Regions from separate parts of the Peribacillus sp. CSMR9 genome, predicted to be linked through region 2. Evidence: predicted binding sites of a transcription regulator. Region 2 holds the regulator's gene; the other holds the start of a gene.
The links. The regulator NrdR, encoded in region 2, represses ribonucleotide reductase genes. The targets are predictions, from matches to a motif close to AACACNATATATNGTGTT.

Region 1 (12,072 bases), on a different contig from region 2:
AAGTACGGCTGATTTCGTTCCGCCTGAAGATGTATCGCCTTTTATTCCCGGCTCAGTTTCCGCCACTTCCAGTTCTACAGTGTTCGGAAGCTCTACCCCAAGTGTTTCGGCTTGGAAAGTCATGATATGGACTTCCATATTTTCTTTAAGGAATTTCAATTCACGTTCAATGCTTGAAGCTGGCAGCTCGATTTGGTCATATGTTTCGTTATCCATGAATACATGGCTATCACCACTTGCATAAAGGTACTGCATCTTGCGGTTTTCGATATGTGCTTTAGCGACTTTTTCACCAGCACGGAATGTTTTCTCTTGGATTGAACCTGTACGAAGATTACGAAGTTTAGAACGTACAAAAGCTGCACCTTTACCAGGTTTAACATGTTGGAACTCAATAACCTGCCAAATTCCATTATCTACTTCAATCGTAACACCCGTGCGAAAATCGTTTACAGAAATCATAAATTTGTCCTCCTACATGTACATGTTTACAGAATGATTAACTCTTTCGTTGAATGAGTAAGTGCTTCGTTACCTTCAATTGTAACGATTGTATCATCTTCAATCCGAACTCCGCCAACACCCGGTAGGTAAATGCCCGGCTCGACGGTTACGGCCATACCTGGTTCTAAAATGATATCAGACCTTAAGGATAATGCAGGACCTTCATGGACTTCCAGACCGATTCCATGTCCAGTCGAATGTCCAAAATACTGCCCGAATCCCTTTTCTTCAATTAAATTACGAGTTAGTGCATCCGCTTCCCTGCCCGTCATCCCAGGTTTAATCCCAGCCATTCCGCGCAGTTGCGCTTCTAAAACAATGTCATAAATGTTAATAAGTTCTTCACTCGGCTTGCCAACTGCTAATGTCCGAGTTATGTCAGACACATACCCGTTATAGTATGCTCCGTAATCCAATGTGACAAAATCGCCTTTTTCAATGATTTTATCCGTAGCAACTCCATGCGGGAGAGCTGACCTTACGCCAGATGCTACGATAATATCAAAGGAAGAGGAAGTTGCCCCCTGTTTCCTCATAAAGAATTCAAGTTCATTGGATACATCCAGTTCTGAAATCCCTGGACGCATGTAATCCAGAATATGTGTAAAGGCAGCGTCAGCAATAGCAGCCGCTTCCTTTAATATCTTAATCTCTGATGAAGTCTTTATCAAGCGTAAATTCTCAATAACTCCAGACACCGGCAAAAGTTGTCCTTCAATGGCCGCTTCGTATGCCTTATATGTGGCAAAAGTCAGATGATCTTGCTCAAAGCCCAGTGTGCCGATCTTCATTTCTTTTACTTGCTTACCGACCTCTTCGGTGATGGTTCCTTTGTGCTGGACGATTTCATAGCCCGTAGCCTGCTTTCCTGCTTGTTCCACGTATCTGAAATCAGTGATGAATTTAGCTTCATTTTGGGAAATCAGGACGACGCCTGCACTTCCGGTAAAATTGGTCATGAATCGGCGGTTATATGTACTGGTGATCAATAAACCATCAATGCCCACCTTTTCCATTGAGGCTCTTAAGCGCATTAGTTTATTCATTTACTTTCTCCCCTTTGCAATCTTTGTGATCGCCTGCAACGCCAATTCATATCCGTGTATCCCCAAGCCGACAATCTGTCCCGCCGATACCGGTGCGGTCACCGATTCATGCCGAAAGCTTTCACGGGCATGTATGTTCGAAATATGCACTTCCACAACTGGAACATCAATTCCGGCTATTGCATCACGAATCGCATAGCTATAATGAGTAAAAGCTCCAGGATTAATGATAATCCCGTCGATCCCCTGATCCTCTGACCAATGGAGCTTGTCGATAATCGCCCCTTCATGGTTAGTTTGAAATGAGGTTAGTTCCACATTTAACCCTTGAGCTTGCTGATGTAATAGAGCTTCCACATCCGCAAGTGTCGAGGATCCATAATGCGCAGGTTCCCGCTTCCCCAAGCGATTTAAATTCGGACCATTGATTAGTAAGATTTTTGTCATCATCAAACACCTGCTCATCATTAAAAGAATGCTTTCCATGAACATTCTATCATAATTACAAATTGTCTTACTACTTTTTTACAACCAAGAAGCAATCAGCTTTCCGATTGCTTCTCGGCCTTGTTTTTTTGACGTAGATATTCCTGATGATCATATGATATGGAATACCCTACAAAAAGACCGTATAAAATAAAAATGCAGACACTGGTTATAATCGTATTTGACGACATTTTTGAAATGGTTGGCAAATCGGCGAACATCGGTTTCAGGACAAATACCAGCAAAACCCAGCAAACCACTCCAAAAAAAATACCCGAAAAGATACTCTTCATCCTTTTAAAAAGACTATAGTAGATAAAAGCGATCCCCACGGATAAAATTCCGAACAAAAGTATGGTCATTACCGTACCAAGCCAGTGATCGATCCAGGCCATATTCGACCACGACGTAAGTATGAATTTTGGGCTAAACCCCATAAAATTAACATAATGGGCTATGATTCCAATTAAACTGGCTACAGCCCCCCCAACAAAACCGATAGCTAGTACATTGTAGATCGCACCTTGATTTTCCTGTTGAATTTGTCCATTTACATTAGAAGACATATCAAGCACCTCCGCTACGTAGTATGCCCTTTGTTAAATAGAACTATTTTTTTTTATTCTTAGGGAGCAGAATCACTAGAGGTTTTGTGATTTATTCTGTATGATTAAATCTTAAATAATGTACTTTTTTCAGAGGAAAATACCCATCCTCTGTTGAAGTTTATAATGTACACAGGATACTACCTTCCTGTGATTCAACATTCATAAAGTAATTGCAGGGATAAAGCCGCCATTTAAATTTTGGAGACCGTCTTTATCCCTTGTGATACTTGATAATAAACATGTTAGCACCCAAGAGAGAGCTACGTGAATAACTATTAGGTTGGTGTAGAAATGTCTGAGGTCCAAAAACCCGTTTATGGAGGGCAGGCTGTTGTGGAAGGCGTCATGTTTGGCGGCAAACATCACACAGTCACTGCGGTACGCCGCAAAGATTCAACGATTGTATATTATCATCTGCCGCGTGAAACGAAACCTGTTGTCAACCGCTTAAAAAAAGTACCGTTTCTAAGGGGTCTCGTATCACTGATTCAGTCAAGTGCCATCGGTTCAAAACATCTGAACTTTTCCACTGAACAGTATGAAGAAGAAGAAGAAGAAGGGGAAAAGCGGGACGAAAAGAAAAAAGAAACTAAAGAATCTTCTAAATTAAGTGTATGGCTTGGAGTTGCCGTAATCGGTGTCCTTTCCTTCCTATTCGGGAAGCTGCTTTTCACTTTGATTCCCGTATTTCTTGCCGCATTGACAAGACCCATCTTCAGTGGCCAAATAGAACAGGTTTTAATCGAAAGCTTGTTCAAGTTGATATTATTGCTGGTATACATTTACTTGGTATCCATGACTCCATTGATCAAGCGGGTCTTTCAGTATCACGGTGCAGAGCATAAGGTGATCAATTGCTTTGAAAGCGGAAAAGAATTGACCGTAGCAAATGTGCAGGCAAGTTCACGCCTTCATTATCGCTGTGGCAGCAGCTTTATTTTATTTACAGTCATTGTTGGCATGTTTGTCTATATGCTTGTTCCAATCGATCCATTATGGCTCCGTGTCGTGGATCGCGTTTTGCTTATCCCCGTAGTGCTTGGCATAGCCTTCGAGGTATTACAGTTGACCAACAAAGTAAGAGATATTCCAATTCTGCGTTACCTTGGCTATCCTGGCCTTTGGCTTCAGTTATTGACAACCAAAGCCCCTACCGACGATCAAGTCGAAGTTGCATTGGCATCCTTCCATGAACTGTTAAGGATGGAAAAAAAGACCGAAAAAGGTTTAGAATCAGATGTTATTGTGTAAAACACCTATACACATTTTGATGATGAAAAGTCATATACTAAATTAAGGGAATAATCTTCATTAATTTCTAGTATTTTACATGGGTAATGTTTAAAATAAGCAAAAAATGCTTATGATGCTCTTAAGGAGGTGTCTTTGTTGAAACGTTTCATATCTTTCATGATATACGGAATCATTGCCCTCGGAGTCCTCGGACTAATGAGCCGACTATTTAATGACCCGATTGGCTTTTTTAGAAACATTCTCATAATAGCCATTGTCGCAGGGATTATTTATATGATTTATACCGGATTAACAAAGGGAAAACCAGTAAAAAAAGAGCAGCAAGCATTCCGAAAGGCTGCACGCCAATCGAAAAAAAGGCTAAAAAACCGAACTTCGAAAAAGGATAATGTGGCTAGCTTTTCTGCAGCAAAATCATCAAAAAAAATAAAAGTGAGAAAGAAAACGGATAGTCACTTAACCGTCATTGAAGGAAAAAAGAATAAAAAGAAAAATCGGGCTTCTTTTTAAGAGCCCGATTTTTTATGATTATTAATATGACCATCTCTTAAGGAATTCTTTCGTACACTGTCTGCCCTGATTCATCAATTCTCCCTTTTTTTCATCATTCAGATTGAAATCCATTGCAGAAATTCCCCTCATCGGGATAAATACAATATTCTGGACGTGTTTCTTGGAAATATAACGTGCATCATGGGCATCTTTCATCGTTTTGAATAGTGCGGAGAACAATTCAAGCGCATTATCCACCACATGCGGTTTCCATATCTCATCGACACTTAGTCGCAAGCCTATGACCGGCCGTTCCTTTCTTACATGATCTGAATTGAATAACCACATTGGAAAATTGCTTAACACACCTCCATCAACAAAAAGGACCCTGCTTTTTCCGACATCAAGTTTGACTGGCTCAAAGAAATAGGGGATGCTACAACTCATTCTTACTGCCTTTGCCACTGGAAAAGTCATCGGATCAATTCCATAGTTAGATAAATCATCAGGCAGCACCACCAATTTCCCATGTGTAATGTCAGAGGTTATGATACGGAGAGATTTCGGCCGAACATCCTTAAAGGTGACTACATTCCTTTCGGCAAGTTTAGCGGCAATCCATGCTTCCAAAGCGTCACCTTTATAAAGGCCCAGTTTCCAGTATAAAAGGAGCCACTTGGCAAGCGGGATAGGCAAAAGACCACGCCTTTTATCCAGCATGCCGATTAAATCTATATCAAGAAAAAGCTGTTCCATTTCTTTTCCTGTGTACCCAGCGGCTACGAATGCTGCAATTATGGAACCTGCACTTGTACCGGCTGTCCTATGGAATACAAATCCTCGCTCCTCTAATTCCTGCAGGGCACCCACTAAACCGTAGCCTTTTATCCCGCCTCCGGAAAAAACGCCGTCAATAATCATAGCTGCCCTCCCCTAATCCGGTCTTTACATTTCTAAGCAGGATTAGAGCGATTTATGACAGTTTTATATGGAAAATGCCTTCGTCAGGTAAAATACTGAATTTCCGCTTTAGGGAAAAATTCCGCTATATACCCACGAATGGTCGTTTCCAGTTCTGCGGCTTCTTCGGTTTGGTAAACATATTTGCCAATTCCATATCGGCCCCATTTATATTTGCGCTTCGTTTCGTCCAGTTCCAATTTTGTTTTCGGATAGTTTTTTTGAATTACTTTTTTAGCAGGGCCCGTAAATCGATGCTGGATTAGTTCAAAAGTCAAGTCAGGGATATCCACCCCTTTTAACGCCTCACTTAACCGTTCGAATAATTCATGGTAGCCCTCCTTCCATGCTTCATGACGATATATTGGAGCTACGATAAAACCTAAGGGATATCCGGCACCTGCCACTTTACGTGCCGCTTCCATTCTTTCCTCGAAACTCGAAGTTCCGGGCTCGAAATTCTTTATTACGTAACGTGAATTTATACTGAACCGAAATCTCGTTTTTCCATTATGTTCAGCATCCAACAGGTGGTCGACATGATGAAATTTAGTTACGAACCTCAAAACCCCATATTCACTTTTTCCAAAATACTCTATAGCCCTTTTTAACGAATGTGTCAAATGATCAATTCCAACGATATCTGACGTGCAGGCCGCCTCAAAACGAGTAATTTCAGGCTTTCTCTCATTGATATATTTTTCAGCTGCCTCAAAAATCTCCTCGAGATTCACATATGTCCTAATGTATGGCTTTGTTCCGAGAGTCGTCTGTAAATAACAATAATGACAATGCCCCATACATCCGGTAGCAAGAGGGATGGCATATTCAGCAGATGGCTTTGAAGAATCGAATTTCAATGTTTTTCTGATGCCCACCACAAGCGTCGACTTGGCGACACGATATTTTTGCTGATCATTTTCTCCAGGAAGATCCCTAATTTGGTTATGTGATGTGGTCTCACGGATTTCAATGTTCAAATCCTCGAATTTCTTTTTCAATTCCCGGCCAAGCGGGTATTCCAATGCCCTAGGCTCGATATATACTAACTGTGGCATAAATGGTTTCATTTCGTTCTCCATTCTTTTATGGATTTGTTCATACTTTCAATCGAACTAGACAATCTAATTAATAAGGATAGTTTTTCTTTATTCTGTTATCCTCATGATTGTTTTTAATTGGAAATCGAAATGAAGGAGATGCAAAATGGCTAATAAACGAGAATTCTTGACAAACGGGATGGGGAAACAAACGATTACCGTCCAAACAGATAATAAATATCCTAATCCTAGGAATATTCCTGGAGACTCGGTCGATGAATTTTCGGTATTGAAGGATGGAAACCAATACCTGGCCGAAAAGGAAATAGGCCAACAAAATGAAAATGGTTGAATGAACTTAAAAGAGAAAGCCGGATTTGGCTTTCTCTTTTAATAAGTTTAAAAACTACTCGCCCGATCTTTTTAAAAAAAAGCCGTTAAGATTAGCTTTTCAGCACACTTAACGACTTCCCTTCTATTAGCTTATAGCCCACATTTTAATTGTGCTCCGCAATTCGTGCAAGTATTACATCCGCCCATTTCCTGGACTTCGCCTTTACGGCAGACCGGGCAAGTGTTGCCCACTTCCGACCCAATCGTAACATTCGTCGAACGCAGTTCATTTATCGTATCGACCAATACGACTTTTTTCTTTACTTCCACATCTGTCAATTCGTCCATTTCGAGCTGCTCGTCCATTTGGTTTTCTTCCGCTTTGAGCGTGAGAACCTGACTGTCACGGCTGCCATCCACATATACTGTACCGCCTTTTGCTCCGCCTTTATATAGACGTTCATATACTTTTTCAACTTGTTCGACAGTATATCCTTTTGGAGCATTGACCGTTTTACTGATCGAGCTGTCAATCCAACGTTGAATGATGCATTGAACATCTGCATGGGCTTCAGGAGCTAATTCCATAGCGGAAATGAACCATTTTGGAAGCTCTTGTGTATCAGCTTCTGGATGACGGTCCAAATATTCCTGAACAATATCAGCCTTAACTTCAATGAATTTGCCAAGACGGCCACTGCGGAAATACGTGAAGGAAAAATATGGTTCAAGACCTGTTGATACCCCAACCATCGTTCCTGTGCTTCCTGTAGGAGCCACTGTCAATAAATGAGAGTTACGGATGCCATATGCAGCAACGCTTTCCCTGATATCTTCCGGCATTTTTTCCATAAATCCAGTTTGTGTGAATCGTGTTCTAAGCTCATCGGTTTCTTTATCCGTTGATCCGATCAGGAACGGGAAACTGCCTTTTTCTTTAGCAAGTTCCACGGATGCCTTGTAAGCTGTAGTCGCAATCGTTTCAAACACCTTGTCAACCAGAATATTTCCTTCTTCAGATCCGTATTCCGTTTCACAGTAGATCAACAGGTCATGCAGACCCATTACACCAAGTCCAACCCGTCGCTCGCCCAGTGCCTGTTTTTTGTTTTCATCCAAGAAATAAGGAGTTGCGTCAATGACATTGTCCTGCATACGCACACCGACTTCGACGGTCTGCTTAAGTTTCTCGAAATTAACGGTTTTGCTATCTTTATCAGCCATTTCAGCCAAATTGACAGCAGCAAGGTTACATACTGAATATGGGGCCAATGGCTGTTCGCCACATGGGTTCGTAGCTACGACCTGTTGACCGTAGGCTTTGGCGTTTGTCATTTCATTAGCATTATCGATAAAGAAAATACCTGGTTCTGCAGAGTATGTTGCACAAATGTTTATTAAGTTCCAAAGTTCTTTAGCTCGGATTTTACGGTAAACACGGACTTTGTGCCCCATTTCCTCCCATTTACGAACATCACCGACTTTATGCCATTCTTGATTATAAGTAGCCATTTCTTCGGCATCATAGCTTTCAACATCAGGAAAACGCAATTCGTATTCCGCATCTTGTTCTGCCGCTTCCATAAATTCCTTTGTCAAGCATATCGAGATGTTGGCGCCCGTAAGAAATTCGGAATTATGGACACTGTACGTTCCGCCTGTACGGATCTTTTCCTCTGCATCCCTAATGATTTTTTCGCTAAATCCACCTAGACCGGGAATTTCCTTATAGTTGATGATTCCTTGATACATAGCCGTTTCCTGTTCGGTGTGCGGCGTGAATTTCAATTTATCCGTTGCATATTTCTTGATTGCTTCATCTTTAGTGTTTTCCACTAGGTATCGAAGGATCCTTGGATTTTGCATTTTAGAAATGATGAATTCTGCAATATCCGGATGCCAATCAGCCAGCATGATCATTTGTGCACCGCGTCTGCTACCGCCTTGTTCAACAAGATGCGTCAATTTCGCGATATCATCAAGCCATGACACTGAACCCGAGGATTTTCCATTAACCCCTTTGGCCAAAGTGTTTCTTGGACGCAGTGTCGATCCGTTCGTACCCACTCCGCCTCCGCGGCTCATGATTTCCATCACTTGTTTCCTATGTTCTGAAATCCCCTCACGTGAATCCGGTACGAATGGCATCACATAGCAGTTGAAATAAGTAACATCCGTATTGGAACCCGCACCATATAATACGCGTCCTGCCGGAACAAAATTAAGGTTCTTTAGTTCTTCATAGAATTTATTGAACCATTCCGTTCTTTTTTCTTCCGTGGTTTCCACTGAAGCCAAGCCCGTTGCATTACGTTTCGCAATTTGTTCATAGTATATTTCAAGCGGCTTTTCGATAATATCCAGCGGACGGTTTACAATCCCCGTCTCCACTTCTTCCGGATTATCCAATACGCCACGGAATTCTTCATCCACCAATACTTTGGCTTTTTTCGTTTCCCAATCTATTTCAACGATATAACCGAGACCCCTTGCCGGGAATTTCGGATCTTCCTTAATCGTCAACACTACGAAATCGCCTGCCGAGAGTGTGATTTTTTCAGTATCCTTAAAAGAATAGCGGTCAAGCATGACTAGACGGGACACGCCCTTATGCGCCATTTTCATATCAGCAGTTACAGGGTGAACCTGGGGAAATAAAGAAATATCCTTATTCAACCTTTCTAGATCAACCTTTAAAGCTTCTTTTATTACAACCGACATAATTCCCTCTCCTTTATATGTTTCAAGATCCGTTCTTGCTGCCGCAAAAATCTATATGTAGCCTTACATGTCCGTTTCGCTTAACAAGTACCCTAAATTTATCATAGCGAAACCCAAAAATCAACATATAGTGTCGCATTAAATATTTCAACTACTATATATTGTGTTTGTTTTGATTAACATTTAATTTTGTCAAACGATAAATCAATTAATATAGTTAGCAAAAGGGAGGAAATTGTCGATTTATAATAATTTTTCATCAGATTTCAATTAATTTGGACCTTGCTTTTTCCCCATGCCTTTTAGGGCTTATCCCTGCAAGGAATAGCTTATTTGGTCAAACAAATCTGAAAAAACTTTTTTATTATCCACTTTAATTATCCTGCTTTTTCTATCTCATGAAATTCCATTCATCGCTTTCATATTTGCTTTCTGCAATGGCCTTCACTTCCTGCAATTGCTTTTCAGTTAGGACGTATGGCTCTAACTCGATCGAAAGTCCTTCGGCAAAACCTTTTTCAAAAGCTTCTTTCGCTTCAGGGATGGTAACCTTTCTTCCGGCAATGTCATTTATGGCCACAGCTTTATTTTTTAAGCTTTTTTGCATTCTCTCCTTAACCCTGTCATTTGAGAATTTAAATACGCTAAAGAGCTTATCGTCATCAAGTTCAAGCAAAATGGAACCGTGCTGAAGGATGACGCCCTTTTGCCTGGTTTGAGCGCTGCCAGCGACCTTCCTGCCCTCGACGACCAGTTCATACCAGCTTGGAGCATCAAAGCAGACGGAAGACCTGGGCGTTTTTAAAGCCGCTTTTTCCTGATCGGTTCTAGGCACGGCAAAATAAGCATCCAATCCCAGATTCCTGAACCCCATTAATATTCCTTCAGAAATGACACGATATGCTTCAGTAACGGTAGTTGGCATTCCCGGATAGGATTCTGGAACGATTACACTATAAGTCAATTCATGCTCGTGCAGTACCGCTCGTCCTCCTGTTGGTCTGCGAACAAAACCAAGGCCCTGCCTTTTGACCTCTTCCATATCGATTTCCGCTTCTGCCTTTTGAAAATAACCAATCGACAATGTCGCTGGGTCCCAACCGTAAAAGCGTATGATTGGCGGAATTTCCCCTTTGCTTTGCCAGTTTAGCAGTGCTTCGTCCAGCGCCATATTAAACGCCGGTGAACAATATCCAGAATCTATAAAACCCCATTTTTCTTTAGTCATCCTTACCCCTCGTTTCAATAGACTGTTTTTCAATACCCCACAAAAAACTCACATGTAGTAGTTTAACAGACTTTAACACTCTAAAAAAGAAAGTGCTATCAAGTCGATGAAGAATTTGATGAAAATTCTTTTTGATTATTGGGTAAAGCAATTATATAATAAAGATTGTCTGTATTCGTTTAGGTAGAAGGGAGTTTTTATGTTTGGAAATATTATATACACTGCTCATCATCTTAGGAGTGGTTATTGCGTATTCACTTTTTAATTGGTACCGCCAGCGTAAAATCGTTAAAACATTAACACAGGACGAATTTATCGCTAACTACAGAAAAGTGCAGCTAATCGATGTGCGGGAACCGAATGATTTCGATAATGGTCATATCTTAGGCGCAAGAAACATCCCTATGACGCAAATGAAAACCCGCTTGGTCGAAATTAGGCCGGACAAGCCTGTATATTTGTACGCTCAAAGCGAAATCATCAGCGGAAGAGCTGCAGCCATGCTATACAAAAAGGGCTACAGGGAACTTTTTCACTTAAAGGGCGGTTTCAAGATGTGGACCGGGAAAATCAAAGCAAAGAAATAAGACCCCATCTCCGCATGGGCTCTTTTAAATTAAAAAGCCTTCATATGCATCATGCGGGCTCCAGGAAAATGAAAGTTGACTGTTCGACTTTAATGAATTCTTACATAAACATGAAAAATCCCCGCCGGCAGGCAGGGATTTTTTTCGTGTAAGCTATCAGTCTATGCTTGATAACGCAGAATAGGTTTTCTTGCAGCAAGAGTTTCATCAAGCCGCTTAATAACGGTTGTATGCGGAGCTTCCTGAACGATTTCCGGGGTTTCTTCCGCTTCCTTGGCAATCTGGATCATTGCATCGATGAATGCATCCAGCGTTTCTTTTGACTCGGTTTCAGTCGGTTCTATCATCATTCCTTCTTCCACGTTCAACGGGAAGTAAATGGTTGGAGGATGATACCCGAAATCCAGCAACCTTTTTGCTATATCGAGGGTCCTTACCCCTAATTTCTTTTGCCTGCGTCCGCTTAATACGAATTCATGCTTACAATGACGATTATATGGTAAGTCAAAAAATGGTTCCAACCTACGCATCATATAATTGGCATTGATGACCGCATTCTCTGTGACGGCTTTAAGGCCATCAGGACCCATTGAACGAATGTACGTATAAGCTCTAACATTTATCCCGAAGTTCCCATAGTATGGTTTTACCCTGCCAATGGATTGCGGGCGATCATAATCAAGAACGAATTGCTCATCTTGTTTAACAACAAGCGGTTTAGGCAAGTAGGGAATCAAATCCGACTTTACCCCTACAGGGCCGGAACCCGGACCGCCGCCGCCATGCGGACCTGTGAATGTTTTATGGAGATTT
Region 2 (12,072 bases):
GTTACCGAATGAAGAAGTCCGGAAGGCATTTACCAATGTAACGGATGCCAGGGAAACGGCCAATACGAAAATAAACGAAGCGGATAAATATGAAAATAAACGGATGAATGAAGCGGAAGGGGAAAAAGACGCCATCATATCACAGGCCAATGGGGATAAAGCTGCCCGTACGGAAGCTGCCCGTGGGGATGTAGCGGTCTTTGAAAAATTACTAAGTGAGTATAAGGGCAATAAGGGGATTACGAAGGACCGTCTTGTTATTGAGACCCTTGAAGAAGTATTGCCGAATGCGGAGCTTTATATCATGAATGATGATGGAAACACAATGAAGTACTTGCCGCTTCGCTCGCTTGAAAAAGAGGAAACGAAAAAAACGCCTGCACCTGATGAATCCACTGCTCCAGAAGGAGAAACGGAAAAAGGGAATGCAACGGAAGAAAAAGCGGCGGGGGAAGGGGGCGCTAAACAATGAGTGGAAAAATAATAGATTTCTCTGAGTTGAAAAAAGGTGATTTTCATTGGAGAGGCTACGTGAAAATTGGCATTTTCCTCATTATTTTATTCGCGTTGCTGCTAATCATCTTCACCAATGTATACATCGTCAAAGAGGGCGAATATAAAGTCGTCCGTCAATTCGGTGAAGTGGTAAGAATTGATAAAACCCCGGGTTTGAAGGTAAAAGTGCCATTCATCCAGAGCGTCATGACCTTGCCGAAGTATCAGATGAGTTCTGATGTATCCGAGGCGGAAATCAATACGAAAGATAAAAAGCGGATGCTGATCGACAACTATGCAGTATGGAGAATAGAAGATCCGAAGAAATTGATTACAAATGCAAGGACGCTACAGAATGCCGAAACGAAAATGGAAGAGTTCATCTATTCGGCAGTTCGTTCAGAGCTGGGCCAGCTGAATTATGATGAAATCATCAATGATGAGAAGTCATCCAGGGGAAGTTTAAACGACCGCATAACAGAAAAAGTCAACGAACTGCTCCAAAAGGACAGTTATGGCATCAGCCTGACGGATGTCCGGATAAAGCGGACTGACCTGCCAGCCGAAAATGAAGCATCCGTCTTCAAGAGGATGATTTCAGAGCGGGAATCGAAAGCGCAAGAGTACCTATCCAAAGGTGATGCGAAGAAAAATCGTATCATTGCGGATACTGATCGTAAAGTGAAAGAATTGCTCTCGACTGCAGAAGCTGATGCAGAAGTTATCAGGGCTGAAGGAGAAGGGGAAGCAGCGATAATCTATAATAAGTCGTTTTCCAAAGATCCCGAATTCTATAAACTATACCGGACTCTTGACTCCTACAAAAAAACGATTGGAGATCAAACGGTCATCGTTCTGCCGTCGGATTCCCCATATGCCAGCTTGTTAATGGGAAATACTAAATAATCGCCGTTGCCGTCATTTTTCTTTCCGCTTCTACTCATGGTAGAATAGAGAAAGAAAATGAACGGCTTTTTGCGTTTTTAAATAGAAGCTAAAACTACATAAACCTGTATGACTGGAGGAAGACGGAATTGGATAAAAAGTTAGTACTCATAGATGGAAATAGCATTGCATACCGTGCGTTTTTTGCACTTCCGCTCTTGAATAATGATAAAGGGGTACATACGAATTCCGTTTACGGATTCACCATGATGCTCAACCGCATTCTTGAAGAAGAAAAACCAACGCACATACTTGTTGCATTCGATGCGGGTAAAACGACATTCAGGCACGCGTCATTTAAAGAATATAAAGGAGGACGCCAAAAAACGCCGCCTGAATTATCTGAGCAATTTCCTTTCATTCGTGAGCTGCTTGATTGTTTTCAAATAAAAAGGTATGAACTGGAGAACTATGAAGCCGATGATATTATCGGGACGCTGTCTTTACAAGCTGAAAAAGATGGTTTTGAGGTGAAGGTCATTTCCGGTGATAAGGATTTAACACAATTATCCTCCCCTAGTACGACGGTTTCCATTACGAAAAAGGGGATTACTGAAATTGAGGAATACACTCCAAAGCATATACATGAAAAATACGGTCTATCCCCCTTTCAGATCATTGATTTAAAAGGGCTGATGGGAGATGCCTCCGACAATATTCCCGGCATACCGGGTGTTGGTGAAAAAACCGCCCTTAAGTTATTGCATCAATTTGAAACGGTGGAAAACCTTCTGCAGTCGATTGATGAGGTAAGCGGACAAAAATTGAAAGAGAAAATAGAGGAACATAAAGACCTGGCTCTATTAAGTAAAGAGCTGGCTACAATAACGAGGGAAGCGCCGCTTGAAGTTTCTGTAAACGAGACCGAGTACAGCGGCATGGATCAGGAACGAGTCATCTCATTCTATAAAGAGCTAGGCTTCTCGACTTTGCTCGATAAATTGGATGTAACGGAAAGTGTACCGCTTGAACAGGAAAAGATAGAGGTTCACACGGGTGAAATGACAGAAGGAATGTTTGCAGATGAAAGTGCTTTATATGTTGAAACTTTAGAAGATAATTATCATCGTGCAGATATTATAGGGATAGCCATCAGTAATGAACAAGGTCATTTTTACTTCCATGGAGATGATGCTCTGAGTTCCGCGGCATTTAAAACTTGGGCAGAGGATGAAACAAAAAAGAAAACGGTTTTCGATGCGAAGCGTACGGTTGTTGCACTCCGTCATAGAGGCGTCGAAATAAAAGGCATCGATTTTGATGTGTTTTTGGCATCCTATATCCTAGATCCGGCAGAGTCAGTGGATGAAGTGGCCGAAATCACGAAAACACAAGGTACAATCCGTCTTGAGACAGATGATGTTTTTTATGGAAAAGGTGCAAAACGCAAGATTCCTGGGCAAGCTGAATTGAGCGAGCATATCGCCAGAAAATCGAAGGCAATCCTTTCTCTTAAAGAACCGATGATCAATAAACTGCAAGAGTTCGAGCAATATCATCTGTTAACGGAACTGGAGCTGCCTTTGTCGATCATCCTGGCTAATATGGAATGGCAGGGAATCAAGGTGGATATAGGCCGGCTGAAAAACATGGGGCAGGAATTAGCCATTCGCTTAAGAACCATTGAAGCACGAATTTTTGATTTGGCTGGAGAGGCTTTCAATATCAATTCACCTAAACAGCTTGGGGCCATCCTTTTTGAAAAGTTAGAGCTTCCGGTCATGAAGAAAACCAAAACAGGTTATTCCACTTCAGCCGATGTGCTGGAAAAACTGGAGAGCCAGCATGATATCGTTAAGGAAATATTACTGTATCGCCAGCTTGGTAAGTTGCAATCCACATATATTGAAGGTTTGCTCAAAGTGGTCAATGCTAAAACGGACAAGGTGCACACCCGGTTCAACCAAGCATTGACCCAAACCGGCCGATTAAGTTCTACAGATCCCAACCTGCAGAACATCCCTATCAGACTGGAAGAAGGCAGGAAAATCAGGCAGGCCTTCATTCCTTCCGAAAAGGATTGGATCATTTTTGCTGCGGACTATTCGCAAATCGAGTTACGCGTGCTGGCGCATATCGCCGATGACAGCGGATTGGTGGAAGCATTCCAAGCCGGGATGGACATCCATACAAGGACAGCGATGGATGTGTTCCATGTAAAGGCGGAGGAAGTCACGTCGAACATGAGGCGCCAAGCAAAAGCCGTCAACTTCGGAATCGTTTATGGTATAAGTGACTACGGTCTATCGCAAAGTCTTGGCATCACGAGAAAAGAAGCTGGAGAGTTCATCGAGAAGTATTTAAGGAGCTTTCCTGGTGTTCAGGAATATATGGAAGAAAGTATACATGAGGCACGTCAAAAAGGGTATAGCACGACTTTGCTGCAAAGAAGGCGCTATATACCTGAGATTACAAGCAGGAATTTCAACATCAGGAGCTTTGCCGAACGGACAGCGATGAACACACCGATTCAAGGCAGTGCCGCGGATATCATCAAGCTTGCGATGATAAATATGAATAAGCGCCTGAAAAGTGAAGGGCTGAAAACGAGAATGCTTCTTCAGGTACATGATGAATTGATTTTTGAAACTCCTCCCGAGGAACTCGAAATCCTTAAGGTGATCGTTCCGGAGGAAATGGAAAATGCCATTGAATTGAACGTGCCCCTTAAAGTGGATTATGCTTTCGGGCCAACATGGTTTGATGCCAAATAATAAAAGATAGGTGATTGTAATGCCAGAACTTCCAGAAGTGGAAACAGTCAAAAGAACGTTAGAACAGCTCGTACTTGGAAAAGAGATCAAGGAAGTGTCCGTTTTCTGGCCAAAGATCATTAAAGCGCCTGAGCCTGTCGAACAGTTTCAGGATGCTTTAAGAGGGCAAACGATTCAGAGTATAGGCCGTCGGGGCAAGTTCCTCATTTTCACCTTGGATGATTATTCGATGGTTTCGCATTTAAGGATGGAGGGGAAATACGGGGTGCATCCAAAAGAAGAGCCATATGATAAGCATACACATGTGATCTTCACTTTCACGGATGGCAGTGAGCTTCGGTACAGGGATGTCCGGAAATTCGGAACGATGCACCTATTTGCCAAAGGAGAAGAGTTTGAGCGGTTGCCGCTGCTGCATTTAGGGCCTGAACCGTTATCTGAAGATTTTACTGTCGAGGGGCTAAGTGCGAAATTGGCCAAAACCAACAGGAAAATCAAGCCGGTTCTCCTTGATCAAACGGTTGTCGTTGGAATTGGGAATATATATGTGGACGAGTCATTATTCCGTTCCGGTATCCATCCGGAGAGAATAGCTTCTTCACTATCCTTGCAGGAAATCAAAAAGTTGCATGCGGAAATCATTGCAACATTGGGTGAAGCGGTGGAAAAGGGTGGGAGTACGATTCGTTCATACCTCAACTCTCAAGGGCAAATCGGCATGTTTCAGTTGGAACTGAATGTCTATGGACGAAAGGGCGAGGAATGCAAAACATGCGGCACGCCACTTGAAAAGCTGGTTGTTGCAGGACGCGGCACACATATTTGCCCGTTGTGCCAGCCGCTTATTTAACTAATGTTTTTTAAAACACATCGGATGGGCTCCTACCATATACTAGGGTAGCAACGAGAAGGGAAGGAGTAATATTCCGATGTGGCTACAAATTATTTTTCTTGCTTTTGCAGTTAGTATTGACGGATTTGGCGTAGGTTTGACTTTCGGTATGCGGAAGATGAAAATCCCCTTAAAGTCAATAGCGGTCATTTCATTTTGTTCTGCTTTGAGTTTAGGCATAGCGATGGTCATCGGTCAATTCATCAGTCAGCTCATATCTATCGGGGCGGCTGAAAAAACCGGGGGCATCATCCTCATCTTTCTTGGTGCCTGGATGGTATATCAATACTTTAGGCCTGACAAAGATTTGAAAGATGATAGATATCATGAAAAGGTCATCTTTAATTTTGAAATTAAATCACTTGGGGTAGCCATTAATATTTTACAAAAACCATTGAATGCCGATTTTGATAAATCAGGTACGATTACGGGTGTTGAAGCGCTTGTTTTGGGGTTTGCACTTTCACTGGATGCGTTCGGGGCTGGAGTCGGAGCAGCCATGATCGGGATTTCACCGATTATCCTTGCAGTATGCATCGCTGTTATGAGTTCAATTTTCATTTGGAGCGGACTGCAAAGCGGGAAATTGCTTTCGAATAATAAAGTTGTCCAGCATTTAACCTTTCTTCCAGGTGTACTATTAATTATAATCGGCTTATTCAAGTTATGATACATGGTTTAAAAGGGGGAGCATATGGGACAAATCATCGGAATCACTGGAGGCATCGCCAGCGGGAAAAGCAGTGTCAGCCTCTATTTACAGGAACTCGGATTCACGATTGTAGATGCAGATCTGGCTTCCCGTGCTGTCGTTGAGCCAGGTGAAGACGCCTATCATCAAGTTGTGGAGGCGTTTGGAGAAGATATCTTATTGGCGGATGGGAATATAGATCGCGTAAAGCTTGGGTCGATAATATTCCATGATCGGGAAAAGAGATTGCTATTGAATGGCATCGTTCACCCTGCCGTCAGGAATTGGATGCGCCTCAAAACGGAAGAGGCACTCGCTGCAGGGGAAGAAACGGTATTCATGGATATTCCGCTCTTATTTGAAAGTAAGCTGACATTCATGGTGGAAAAGACGCTTTTGATATATGTCGATGAACAAGTTCAATTGGAACGTTTAATGAACAGGAATGGTCTATCGGAGAAGGATGCGCTTGCCAGGATCCATTCTCAGATGCCCTTGGCTGATAAAAAGGCTTTAGCGGATGCCGTCATCGATAATAATGGGGACATTAAGGAAACGAAGAAGCAGGTGAAGGCCCTGCTTAGCGAATGGCATGTCATATAGTTGTGATAAAAGGAAGAAATCTTCGGGTTTCTTCCTTTTGTGTTGAAAAAATAAAACAATCCGCATTTTTATTAGCACAATTCCATTGAATTATGTTATACTAATTACATGTGAGAGGTAATAAGTATAACATTAATATTTTCAGGAGGGTCCGAACAATGAATTCAAGAATAGCAATTAACGGATTTGGGAGAATTGGAAGAATGGTTTTCCGAAAGGCCATATTAGATGAGAGTTTGGACATTGTTGCCATTAATGCAAGCTATCCTGCTGAAACTTTAGCACACTTACTAAAGTATGATACGATACATGGTAAATTCGACGGTATCATTATAGCGGAAGATGATTCACTTGTAGTGAATGGCCGCCGAGTACAATTGATAAATAACCGCGATCCAAAGCTATTGCCTTGGAAAGAGATGAACATAGATATTGTAATTGAAGCTACTGGAAAATTCAATGATCGTTCTAAAGCGGCTCTTCATTTAGAAGCAGGGGCAAAAAGGGTTATTTTATCAGCACCAGGTAAAAATGAAGACGTTACCATTGTCATGGGCGTCAATCAGGAAGTTCTGGAAATTGACAAGCATTATGTCATATCCAATGCATCTTGTACAACTAACTGTCTTGGACCGGTTGCAAAAGTGCTTGATGAAAAATTCGGCATTAATAATGGTTTAATGACAACGATACATTCTTATACAAATGATCAAAATAATATCGATAACCCGCACAAAGACTTAAGACGTGCTCGTGCCGCTGCGGAAAGCATCATTCCTACGACCACAGGAGCTGCAAAAGCGATCTCATTGGTGTTGCCTCAATTAAAAGGCAAGCTTCACGGAATGGCGATACGCGTACCGACACCTAACGTGTCCCTAGTCGACCTTGTTGTGGATTTAAACTGTGATGTCACGATTGATGAAGTGAATCAAGCGTTCATCGACGCTTCAGAAAATGAACTTAAAGGAATCATGGAATTCACGATGGAACCTTTGGTTTCCAGTGATTTCAAAACTAATCCTCACTCTGCCATCATCGATGGTTTGACAACGATGATGATTGGTGACAGGAAAGTTAAAGTCCTGGCTTGGTATGATAATGAGTGGGGTTACTCCAACCGGGTAGTGGACCTTGTAAAATTAGTTGCATCCGAGTTGAAAAAAACTTCCGAAGTTGAATTATCAGTAAAATAATGAAAAAATCGAGCCTGCTAAATTTTTTAGCGGGCCCAGTTTGTAGACAAAAAGGTTTCGGAATGGTCACATTCCGAAACCTTTTTGATTTTTTATTGGATTTGAAGCAGTTAGAGAGAATAGTGACCCAGCGCATACCATGCTTTTCCTTTGCATCTGCGGAAACTCTCCTGGTTTTCCAACTTTCTGGAATCACTGGTTCAACCAGAGGCTCTAAGATATGACGATCATGCGTATCGTCCCCAACACAAATGCATTGAGGTTCGATGCTGCTTGAAACGAATAGGCAAACTTGTTTTGTTCGTTCATCTTTCACATAGTAGCTACTCTTCAGGATTAGTTGAACTGTCCTTAATCCCCTTGTTCTCTGCCTTAAATAGACTATAGGTAAAAGGATTCTATCTTAAAACAAAGTTGATTGGAGCGGGTGTTCGAGGCTCCTTTCGGGAAAAGCGCGTCAAAGGGAGACCCACAGGCGCAATGGCGGACCGCCCGCGGAAAGCGAGTGCCCCACGTTCCAATAAACGGCCAAATATTAAAAACATAAAAAACAGTAGACAAACTCAATTATTATCGAGTTTGTCTATCTGCTAAATTTTTTTAGCAGACTATTTTTAATTCATTGATCATCAATTTCTGGCTGCCTTATAGCGCTGAATAAACACACGAAAACAGAATTTGCCCCACATTGGGACCTCCCCCATATCTTTATTACATAAAAAGTTTATCTATCCAAAAATTCAATTTGGAGTTGCAAAAAAAATTTAAACCATATATACTATGAATCGTGAACTTCTTCAAAAGCGGTTTGCATGATGGCTACTTAAAGGGTTAGGACCTCTTTGGACTAACTTTCCCCCGTGGTAGTTATCAGACTTATTTTTTAATCATGGTAAGGGGGAAGCTTAATATGGAAACTGCTTACACTATGGAAACTATGGGTAGACATGTCATTTCTGAACTTTGGGGTTGTGACTTTGAGAAACTGAACAATATCGATTTGATTGAAAAGATTTTTGTTGATGCTGCTTTAAAATCAGGTGCAGAGGTACGAGAAGTTGCCTTTCACAAGTTTGCTCCACAAGGAGTTAGTGGGGTTGTCATCATTTCTGAATCACACTTAACGATTCACAGTTTTCCTGAACACGGCTATGCCAGCATTGATGTCTATACATGCGGTAACTTGGATCCGAATATTGCGGCAGATTATATTGCAGAAGCTTTGAATGCGCAAACACGCGAGAACATAGAATTACCACGTGGATTAGGTCCTGTACAAATGAAAAAAGCCAATATAAGTGCCCTATAAAAAACACGTATACACAGAGATGCCATGGGTGCATCTCTTTTTTAATGCAATGAATCCGATCTTACTTCAATTTATAAGGGTAAGTATCCCAGAGCACAAAGACTTTGATAACGGTGCTTCTAGTGCGTGATAAAAAGTGCTTGCTGCTGGAAGTTACACTTTTTACTTGTACTGGCCGTTCCTTTTAATATAAGATTAAGATAGAAAAGTAATTCCTTGGGGAACATTTAGATAGGGGAGTCCTACATAAAATACGGAGCTGATAATGATGAAATGCCCATCATGTCAATATAACGGAACAAGAGTGCTCGATTCCAGGCCAGTCGATGAAAGTAAATCGATTCGACGACGCCGTGAATGTGAGGCATGTGGTTTTCGATTCACGACATTTGAAAAGGTGGAGGAAACACCGCTCATTGTAGTGAAAAAAGGCGGTACACGGGAAGAGTTCAGTCGTGATAAAATCCTGCGTGGCTTAATCAGGGCTTGCGAAAAACGTCCGGTTCCCTTGAAAGAACTAGAGCAAATTACCAGTTATGTAGAAAAAGAACTACGCAACCAGGGCATATCGGAAGTGAAAAGCGACAGTGTCGGCGAAATGGTGATGGACAAGCTGGCAGAAGTCGATGAGGTTGCCTATGTTAGATTCGCATCCGTCTATCGACAATTTAAAGATATCAATGTCTTTATCGATGAATTGAAAGATTTAATAAATAAAGAAAGAAAGTAGAGCTGAAGATTTACTTTGGCTCTTTTTTCACTACATCTTTTGAAAGGTTTGAATGGAGATGTCAATGCATTGGCAAGAATTGCTCCCAGCTGATTCATATTTGGTCTCATCTGCGGGGCTGCTTCATGATTATGATCGGAAAATACTTACCCGACTTTATCAACCTCTTATTGGACCTATCTGTATTAGCCTATATATGACGTTATGGAGTGAGTTGGAGGAAAACAGGCTATGGTCGGAAACCTCCTCACATTATCAATTAATGAATACAATCGGCCTTAAGTTAGGTGATATTTACGAAGCCCGACTTTTACTTGAGGGAATCGGTTTGTTGAATGTATATAAGAAATCGAAAAATGAGACAAAGGAATTTATCTATGAGATAAATCCGCCGCTTTCCCCCCAACAGTTCTTCACGGATGGAATGCTGAATATCTATTTATACAAAAAGATCGGTAAAGCACAATTCAACCGGTTAAAGAGATTCTTTTGTGATGATCATATCTTAACGGATCAATATGAAGGTGTGACTAAATCTTTTGCGGAGGTATTCTCATCAGATCATTTGGACTCTTTATATGTAACGGATGAAGCAAAAAACGAATGGAACCCCATTCCTGATCAGCAATATATCGACCGGACGGATGGCGTCGAGCCTTCGGGATTTGACAACTTATTCGATTTTGAACTTTTATTAGCCGGGATGAAATCTTCTATCGTACCGAAAAAGGCCTTTACTCCGAAAATTAAAAGTACGATTGCCAAACTTGCTTTTTTATATGGCATTGATCCGCTTGAAATGCAAAAACTAGTAATGGATGCCGTTTCATTGGATGATGAGATCGATGAGGAAATGCTCAGGAAGGCGGCAAGGGACTGGTATCAGATCGAACGGCAGGCAGACATGCCTTCCCTGGTCAATCGAGTGCAGCCGATTCGTGAACGGACACAAAAAGAAGAACCGAAAACACAGGAACAAGAGCTAATCCGGCATTTGGAGACGATATCCCCACGGGAGCGGCTGATGCAATTGTCCGGCGGCGCAGAGCCATCAAGCGGTGATTTGAAAGTGGTGGAGGGCGTGATGATCAACCAAAAGCTGAATCCTGGTGTCGTCAATGTCTTGATTGAATATGTCATGCTCAAAACGGATATGAAGTTCACGAAGGGCTATGTGGAAAAATTGGCAGGCCATTGGGCACGGCTGAAGGTCTCCACCGTCATCGAGGCGATGGAACTAGCTAAAAATGAACACCGGAAATATCAGGACTGGGCTCAAGGGAGCAGGAATGCTGCGAAGGGCGGCCGGAAAAAGACGATACGGGAAGAAGTGGTTCCGGAGTGGCTTGAGAAAAAAGAAGAAGCACAGCAAGAGCAGAATGCGGATCAGCCCGAATTGAATGCCCAGAAACGTGAGCTTCAGGAAAAATGGAAGCAGTGGAAAGCAGGAGGTGAAATGAACGATGGAAAAGATTAATAGATCCCTGAATAAATTGGCCAATACAAACCAATTTCAACAGCGTTATGAAAAGCTGAAACAGGAGATTTTTGAAGATGAACAGGTGCGGTTATTTTTGAATGCCAACAGTTCGACGGTCACGGAAGACATGATCGAAAAAAACTTGGGGAAGCTTTATGAGTTCACTTCACAAAGCAATAAGTGCGATAAATGTCCAAGCTTGGACGGCTGCATCAATATGATGCAGGGGTATTATCCCAAATTGGTCGTTCAAGGGAAGGCCCTGAATCTGCATTATGAAATCTGCCCGCGGAAATTGGCAGAGGATGAAAAGCGGAAACGTGAAAAATTGATCCGCAGCCTTTACGTGCCGAAGGATATTTTAAAGGCGACCATTGACGACTTCACTCAAACGGATGATCAAAACAAACGCTTAGGTGTTTTAAGTAAAGCGATGTCGTTCATTATGGAGTATGAACCAGGCAAAAGGCAAAAAGGCTTATATATATATGGTAAATTCGGTGTTGGGAAAACGTATTTATTAGGTGCGATTGCCAATGAACTTGCAGAAAGGCAAATTTCCTCCCTTATTGTCTATGTACCTGACTACTTGAGGGAACTTAAGGGTTCGATAGGTGACAATACGGTAAATGAAAAAATTGAGATGGTGAAAACGGCACCGATCCTCATGCTGGATGATATTGGAGCGGAGTCCATGACAAGCTGGGGACGCGATGAGGTTTTTGGTCCGATTTTGCAATTTAGAATGCTGGAAAACCTTCCGACCTTTTTCACTTCGAATTTTGACATGAATGGCCTGGAGAATCACCTGACCTTTTCACAGCGTGGTGAAAAGGAAGAAGTGAAGGCGGCCAGGGTACTGGAAAGAATTCAATATTTAGCGGAGCCGGTCAAGCTTGATGGCGTGAATCGGAGAAGATGAAGAAAAGTGGTCTCTTAATGGAGGTCACTTTTTTCTTCTTACAAGGTCCATCCCACTTCTAAACACGTCCCCATCCCCATATACATGAAAAAAGA

Region 1: the regulator NrdR is predicted to act here: its motif matches at 9,595-9,612, upstream of N9I19_RS16090 (vitamin B12-dependent ribonucleotide reductase).

Annotation. Positions count from the first base shown of each region.
Region 1 is NZ_JAOPHO010000038.1:3,761-15,832, reverse strand. Features, by position in the region: gene efp (elongation factor P) at 1-462, opposite strand, end outside; gene N9I19_RS16130 (M24 family metallopeptidase) at 489-1,550, opposite strand; gene aroQ (type II 3-dehydroquinate dehydratase) at 1,551-1,997, opposite strand; gene N9I19_RS16120 (YqhR family membrane protein) at 2,093-2,602, opposite strand; gene N9I19_RS16115 (DUF1385 domain-containing protein) at 2,936-3,895, shown strand; gene N9I19_RS16110 (SA1362 family protein) at 4,034-4,408, shown strand; gene N9I19_RS16105 (patatin-like phospholipase family protein) at 4,430-5,311, opposite strand; gene splB (spore photoproduct lyase) at 5,395-6,420, opposite strand; gene N9I19_RS16095 (hypothetical protein) at 6,557-6,742, shown strand; gene N9I19_RS16090 (vitamin B12-dependent ribonucleotide reductase) at 6,874-9,444, opposite strand; gene N9I19_RS16085 (lipoate--protein ligase family protein) at 9,836-10,672, opposite strand; gene N9I19_RS16080 (rhodanese-like domain-containing protein) at 10,876-11,259, shown strand; gene gcvPB (aminomethyl-transferring glycine dehydrogenase subunit GcvPB) at 11,421-12,072, opposite strand, start outside.
Region 2 is NZ_JAOPHO010000002.1:164,288-176,359, reverse strand. Features, by position in the region: gene hflK (FtsH protease activity modulator HflK) at 1-472, shown strand, start outside; gene hflC (protease modulator HflC) at 469-1,401, shown strand; gene polA (DNA polymerase I) at 1,530-4,154, shown strand; gene mutM (DNA-formamidopyrimidine glycosylase) at 4,174-5,004, shown strand; gene ytaF (sporulation membrane protein YtaF) at 5,084-5,716, shown strand; gene coaE (dephospho-CoA kinase) at 5,741-6,340, shown strand; gene N9I19_RS02665 (glyceraldehyde-3-phosphate dehydrogenase) at 6,499-7,536, shown strand; gene speD (adenosylmethionine decarboxylase) at 8,465-8,845, shown strand; gene nrdR (transcriptional regulator NrdR) at 9,114-9,575, shown strand; gene N9I19_RS02645 (replication initiation and membrane attachment family protein) at 9,640-11,052, shown strand; gene dnaI (primosomal protein DnaI) at 11,039-11,977, shown strand.